DNA from 2 places in the Gordonia sp. HS-NH1 genome. Region 1 is predicted to be linked to the other one. Evidence: riboswitches for the same ligand, from Rfam matches in the RefSeq annotation. Region 1 holds a riboswitch; the other holds the start of a gene.

Region 1 (3,388 bases):
GGGCGCACCTCGTGCGCGAAGAACCGTCCCGCATCGGTGCACAGCAGCGCCTGCGCCACCGGCATCGCCACCACCACACACCGATCGCCGTGGCGCGTCTGCGCGGCGCGCCAGGCGTGGACGCGGTCGACGAAATCGGAGACGCTCTCGCCCCCATGCGGCCGTGCTCCCGGGTCGGCGAACCACCCGCCGAGTTCGGCCGGATCGATGTCCTCCGGGGTACGGCCCGCCCACGTCCCGACGTCCAGGGTCCGCAGCGCGTCGTCGACGACGAGGTCTGGTGTCGAACCGAGCAACTCGGCGGTCTCCCGGGTCGAGACCTCCGGCCCGCAGGTGTCGACGGATCGGGTCACCGACGCGGCGAGCCGCAGGACGGATGAACGGCCGCGCTCGTCCAGGACCGGATCACCGCCGAATCGCACCGACCGATTCGGGCCGGTGCGACCGGCGGTGATGATGTCCATGTGACCGATCGCCTCAGCCCTGCGAGGACACCGCCGGTGCGCGATCGGCGGTCCGCGATCGCGCCATCGCCCCCAGAAGCAAGGCGAAGACAACGGTGAGGACCGTCCAGAGGATCACCTGGTTGGCGATCGCGTACACCCGGAAATCTCCGATCACGTCACCGGGGAAACCGGGGAACACGATCTGGCCGGCGTCGTTGCGGACCGGTTCGGGGACCTCGCTGAACGACGGCGAGAACGCGAGCACGATCGCGACCCCGACCAGGTAGGCCGCGGTGCCGGCGACCGCCGAGATCAATCCGCCGATCCGCGGGCGCAGCCAGAGTGCGAGGACGACCGCCGCGATCGCGAGGATCACCGACGCGACGGTGATGGTGAGAAAGGCCCCGGTTCGTTCGCCGATCGTTTCGTCGTCGCCGACGGCGGGCGGGTTCGCCGGGTAGGCGAAGAACGGCACGGCGAACACGGCCACGAAACCGATCCCGCCCAGCGCGCCGGCGACCGCTCGCGGATCGGTGGCCGGGTGACGGCTGCCGAGGTAGCTCCACAGCACGGTGAACGCCACCGCGAAGAACGCACCCATACACAGGGCGAAGACGACGTTGCCGACGCCGGCACCGAGGTTCTCCTGCATCGCGCGTGTGAACAGCTCACCGCCCTCACCGTGGGTGTGGCCGCCCGGCTCGGCAGCGTGGGCCAGCGCCTCCTCAGCCTCCGATCGGGCGCCCTCGTAGTCGACGGCCTTGCCGACCACCGGCTCGAGGTAGAACCGGGCGAACACGAACGAGACGATTCCTGCGATCAGACCTGCGAGCAGGCCGGCGCCGATGAACTTCTTTTCCATATTGAGTTCGACTTCCTGTCGGTGTGGCCGGCGAGGCCGGCTCAGTGGCAGGGGAAGCCGAGGAAGTGACGGGCGTCGTGCACGAACTCGTGCACGTGGGTGTCGGAACCGAAGACGGACACGACACCCTGGTCGTACCCGAGGAAGTAGTAGGCGAGTCCGGCCAACAGCACGGTCAGGCTCAGCCAGAGGGCGGTGCTCGCGACCGAGAGGTTCGGTACGGCCAGGGCACGGGCCGGTGCGGCCTGTGCAACCGCGGTGGTACGAGGAGCTGTCATGGTGGGTCCTTTCGCCGATCTCGCGTCGGAGAGTCCGTGGATATGATGCACGCCGGCACGGCATCCTGACTCACGTCTCCCCGTCACCGTCGAAACGTCGACCGCGTCGATGGGCAGCGTTCACAGTGGCGCGACCGTTCCGGACTCTCACCGGATTCCCCGTACAGGCGTGGGATGACTGTATACCGCGTCCTGTCGTACGCGTGCGACATAGTGGAGAGATGCCCCGCGCTTCGGTGCTCGACCGCTTCACCGCCCCCACCCGACGATGGTTCACGGGCGCGTTCACCTCGCCCACGGCCGCGCAGAAGGGCGCCTGGACCTCCATCGCCGACGGCGCGAACACCCTGGTCATCGCGCCGACCGGGTCGGGCAAGACCCTGGCGGCGTTCCTCTGGGCCCTCGACCGGCTCGCCGCCGACCCCGACAGCCGTCCCGCGGGCACCAAGGTCGTCTACATCTCGCCACTGAAGGCACTGGCCGTCGACGTCGAGCGCAACCTCCGCGCGCCGTTGACCGGCATCACCCGCGCCGCCCAGGAACTCAATCTCCCGGAGCCGAACATCACCGTGGGCGTTCGTTCGGGCGACACCTCGGCCGCCGACCGGCGCGCCCTGGTCAAGACCCCACCCGACATCCTCATCACGACCCCGGAGTCGCTGTACCTGATGCTCACCTCGGCCGCGCGGGAGAGCCTCACCGGTGTGGAGGCGATCATCGTCGACGAGGTGCACGCGGTCGCCGCGACCAAACGCGGCACTCACCTCGCGCTGACCCTGGAACGCCTCGACGAGCTGTTGGACAAGCCCGCCCAGCGGATCGGACTCTCGGCGACCGTCCGTCCGCCGGGGGTGGTGGCGGGGTTCCTGTCCGGCGCCGCGCCGTGTCAGGTGGTCAAACCCAAAGCCGACAAGACGTTCGACCTGCGCGTCGACGTCCCCGTCGAGGACATGGCCAACATCCCGCCCCCGGTGTCCGATGCCGATCCCGCCGCGCTGGACGACGCGTTCTCGCCGACCGCCGGTTCGCTGTGGCCGTACGTCGAGGCCTCGATCGTCGACCAGATCGAGGCCAACCGGGCGACGATCGTCTTCGCCAACTCGCGACGGCTGGCCGAGAAACTCACCGCCCGGCTCAACGAGATCCACGCCGAACGCCACGGCGAACCGGCCGAACCGACCGGCAATCCGTCGGTCGCCGGCGGTGCCCCGGCGTTCGTGATGGGCAGCGGCGCGAGCTCCGGCGCGGAGCCGGTGCTCGCCCGCGCACACCACGGCTCGGTCAGCAAGGAGCAGCGCGCCCAGATCGAGGACGACCTGAAGGCCGGACGACTCTCGTGCGTGGTGGCCACCAGCTCACTCGAACTCGGTATCGACATGGGCGCGGTCGATCTCGTGATCCAGGTGGAGTCGCCGCCGTCGGTCGCCAGCGGACTGCAGCGGATCGGTCGCGCGGGACACCAGGTTGGCGAGATCAGCCAGGGCATCCTCTACCCGAAGCACCGCACCGACCTGCTGCACTGCACCGTGACCGTCAGCCGGATGCTCGACGGGGCGATCGAGGAGATCAAGGTTCCCCAGAACCCCCTCGACATCCTCGCCCAGCAGACCATCGCGGCCGCAGCGGTCGACGACCTCGAGGTGGACCACTGGTACGACGTGGTGCGGCGAGCGGCGCCCTACCGCGAACTGGGCCGAGGCGTCTTCGACGCGACCCTCGACCTGATCGCGGGACGTTTCCCGTCCGACGAGTTCGCTGAGCTGCGCCCCCGGGTCAACTGGGACCGCGACGCCGGAGTCATC
Region 2 (3,388 bases), on a different contig from region 1:
CGCCCAGGGTCAACGCGGCGACCAGGACGCCTAGGGTCGGGTGGATTCGGAAGGTACGTGTACTCAAGGGTTTTCCTCTCACGGGGTGACTTTCGTCAGAGCTCGGGGGACAGGCGGGTTCGGGGCACAGATGAGGACGGGGTGTCGAGCAGCAGGTGCGGCAGACCCGTCGACGGGTGCGTGACGACAGTCCCGGACACCTCGAAGACGTTGGCCAGCAGATCCGGCGTCAAGACCTCGACAGGTCGGCCGTGGGCGACCACACCACCATCGGAAACCACTGCGACGGAATCGAAGTGGCGTAGCACGAGGTCGAGGTCGTGCATCGCCGCGAGGACGGTGGCGTCGAGTTCGTCGAGGATGTCCATCAGCCGGAGGCGCCAGGCGGCGTCCAGGTGATTGGTGGGTTCGTCGAGCACCAGGATCGGGGTCTGCTGTGCGAGTGCACGGGCGAGCACGACGCGATGGCGTTCGCCGCCGGACAGGGTGGTGCACGAGCGGGTGCCCCAGCCGTCGAGGCCGACCCGCGCCAGCACGTCGGCGACCACCGTCGAGTCGTCGGAACTCCCCGTGGACCAGGCCGACCGGTACGGGGTCCGGCCGAGTCCGACCGCTTCGGCGACGGTCAGTTCGGCGGAGGGCTGTTCTTCCTGACCGACCACCGCGATCGACCGCGCGCGTTGCCGTGACGGGATGCGGTGCAGATCGTCGCCGCCCACGTCGATGGTGCCGGCGACCGGGCGTTCGAGACCGCACAGCGTGCGCAGCAGGGTGGTCTTGCCCGAGCCGTTGGGACCCACGATCGCCAGTCGGGTGCCCGCCGGGACGTCGAGGTGGACAGCGCGCAGGATGACGCGCCCGCCTCGCCGGCACGCGAGTGCGTTCGCGCGCAACGCCATCGACGGGTGTCGGGGTGCGACGGTCATGAGCCCCCGCCGAACACGTACTGGCGTCGACCCATGAGGAACAGGAAGATCGGTGCGCCGATCAGCCCCGTCACGATACCGAGGGGCATCTCCCGAGGCGCGGCGGCGACCCGGGAGATGACGTCGACCCACACCAGGAACAGCGCCCCGCCGCAGACCGCCACCGGCAGCATCGCGCGGTGGGTGGCGCCGACGAGCAACCGGGCGGCGTGGGGAACGATGAGCCCGACGAAACCGATCCCGCCCGCCACCGCGACGAGGACGCCGACGAGGACGCCTTGAATCCCGAACAGCGCGTTGCGCATCGCGCGGACCGGTACCCCCAGTGACGTCGCGGTGTCCGTGCCGGCCGCGTAGGCGTCGAGCCACGAATGGATCGCGAGCATCGCCATCACGGTGACCAGCACGACCACCCCCGCGATCTGCACCTTCGCCCACGTGGCGCCGGCGACGCTGCCCAGCATCCAGAACATCACGTTGTCGGCGGCGTGCGGATCGGCGGCGGTGAACACGAGCAGCGACGAGAGCGCCATGAAGGCCGACGACAACACGACGCCGGAGAGGATGAGTCGCAGCGCGGTCAACCCGCCCTGCGCGCGGGCGACCAGGTACACCGTGACGGTGGCCGCGAGTGCGCCGAGAAGCGCCCCGCCGGACAGCGACCACACCCCGAGGCCGGCCAGCACACCGAGGGTCATGACGGCGGTGGCCCCGACTGCCGCACCTGCCGACACGCCCAGCAGGTAGGGCTCGGCCAGCGGGTTGCGGACCAGGGCCTGCATGAGAGCGCCGGCCAGTGCGAGGCCGGCGCCGACGAGCGCGGCCAGGACGGACCTGGGGAGACGGAGATCCCAGATGATCACGGCGTGCGCGGTGTCGGGTTCCGCACCGGTCAGGCGACCGACGACGGTCTGCCACACGTCGGCGACGGGAATGGTCTCGGCGCCGAACGCCGTGGCCAGGGCGATGCTGAGGAGGGTGAGGACGAGCAGAACTGCGGCTAGCGGCGTCGAACGGAGTCGCCGAACCGGCGGAGCGGTGGCGATCTCGGTCGTGCCGACGGTACGACGGGACACGGCGGGTACGGCCTTACGGTCTGGGTATCTGTGCGCGAGATACACGGTGGACTCGAGCGAGAGCGGTGGGTATTCGGACTCGGGTTCGTCCGGAACCGGCGCCTTCCCGGGTCTCCCCAGTGGCTTCGTGCCGGTTCCGTCCCCCATACCGCTGCGCGCCAGTCCTGGATTCGCACCAGGTTCCCCGGCACCCGCGCGTGCAGGTGCGACCGTTCTCGGTCGTGAGGCTATCAACATCCACCCGAGCCGGGCGCGGCGCGGGTCGGTCGCCGTGCCCGGACATCCCGGGTGACACCGCCTAGGCTGGACGCGACGACCTGGCGACGTGACGGCGGAAACGGTGAACCGATGAATGCACGAGACACGAAACTGGCCATCATCGGGGCGGGTGCGGTGGGTACCGCGATCGCCTACTCATCCCTCATCCGCGGGGTGGCGCGGACGATCGCGCTCCTCGACATCAACGCGGCCAAGGTGACCGCCGAAGTGCTCGACATGTCCCACGGACTCGAGTTCGTCCCGCGGGCGGACATCATCGGATCCGACGACGTGTCGGTGTGCGCGGACGCCGACGTCGTGGTGTTCACCGCGGGTGCGAAGCAGAAGCCCGGCCAGTCCCGCCTCGAATTGGCCGAGGCGACAATAGGTCTGACCCGCGCCATCCTCCCGGGTGTCTTGGAGGTGGCCCCTGACGCCATTTATGTGATGGTCACGAATCCGGTCGACATCGTCACCTACGCCGCTCAGGAGATCAGCGGTCTCTCACCCAGCCAGGTCTTCGGTTCGGGCACCGTGCTCGACTCGTCGCGGTTGCGATTCCTCCTCGCACAGCACTGCGGCGTGGCGGTGCAGAGCGTGCACTCCTACATCGCCGGCGAGCACGGCGACACCGAGATCCCGCTGTGGAGTTCGGCGACGATCGGTGGGGTGCCGCTGACGTCGTGGACACCGCTGCCCGGCCGGCCGGCGCTGGATGCCGTTGCGCGCGAACGCATCCACCACGAGGTCGTGCACGCCGCCTACACCATCATCGAGGGCAAGGGTGCCACGAACTATGCCATCGGGCTCGCCGCGACGCGGATCGTCGAAGCCATCGTGAACAACGAGCACCGGGTGCTGCCGGTGTCGACACGCGCCGACGGCATCGAGGGGCTCGAGGGTGTGTGCCTGTCGTTGCCGACCGTCGTCGACCGAGGCGGTGCGCAGACCCGGCTCGACGTCCCGCTGTCGGACTCGGAACGCGCGGGACTGCTGGCGTCGGCGGAGACGCTGCGAGCGATGCAGGCGCGATTCGGGTTGTAGGACCTAGACGGGCACGCTTGCGCGCAGGAACTCGAGCTGGTCGGCGACGACCTGCTCGAAGTCGTCGCCGACGTAGATGTCGAA

Evidence for each region. A riboswitch is a leader RNA that binds a small molecule or an ion and turns the genes downstream of it on or off. The one in region 1 is predicted to bind cobalamin.
Region 2: another riboswitch for cobalamin. It lies ahead of AMD30_RS21425 (FecCD family ABC transporter permease); the one in region 1 lies ahead of AMD30_RS06495 (CbtB domain-containing protein).

The regions. Positions count from the first base shown of each region.
Region 1 covers NZ_LIYC01000005.1:183,855-187,242, forward strand. Annotated here, with positions in the region: gene AMD30_RS06485 (histidine phosphatase family protein) at 1-464, opposite strand, end outside; gene AMD30_RS06490 (CbtA family protein) at 478-1,308, opposite strand; gene AMD30_RS06495 (CbtB domain-containing protein) at 1,350-1,586, opposite strand; cobalamin riboswitch at 1,624-1,791, opposite strand; gene AMD30_RS06500 (ATP-dependent helicase) at 1,808-3,388, shown strand, end outside.
Region 2 covers NZ_LIYC01000047.1:1,198-4,585, forward strand. Annotated here, with positions in the region: gene AMD30_RS21415 (ABC transporter substrate-binding protein) at 1-13, opposite strand, end outside; gene AMD30_RS21420 (ABC transporter ATP-binding protein) at 96-926, opposite strand; gene AMD30_RS21425 (FecCD family ABC transporter permease) at 923-2,002, opposite strand; cobalamin riboswitch at 2,050-2,231, opposite strand; gene AMD30_RS21430 (L-lactate dehydrogenase) at 2,351-3,304, shown strand; gene AMD30_RS21435 (alpha/beta hydrolase) at 3,308-3,388, opposite strand, start outside.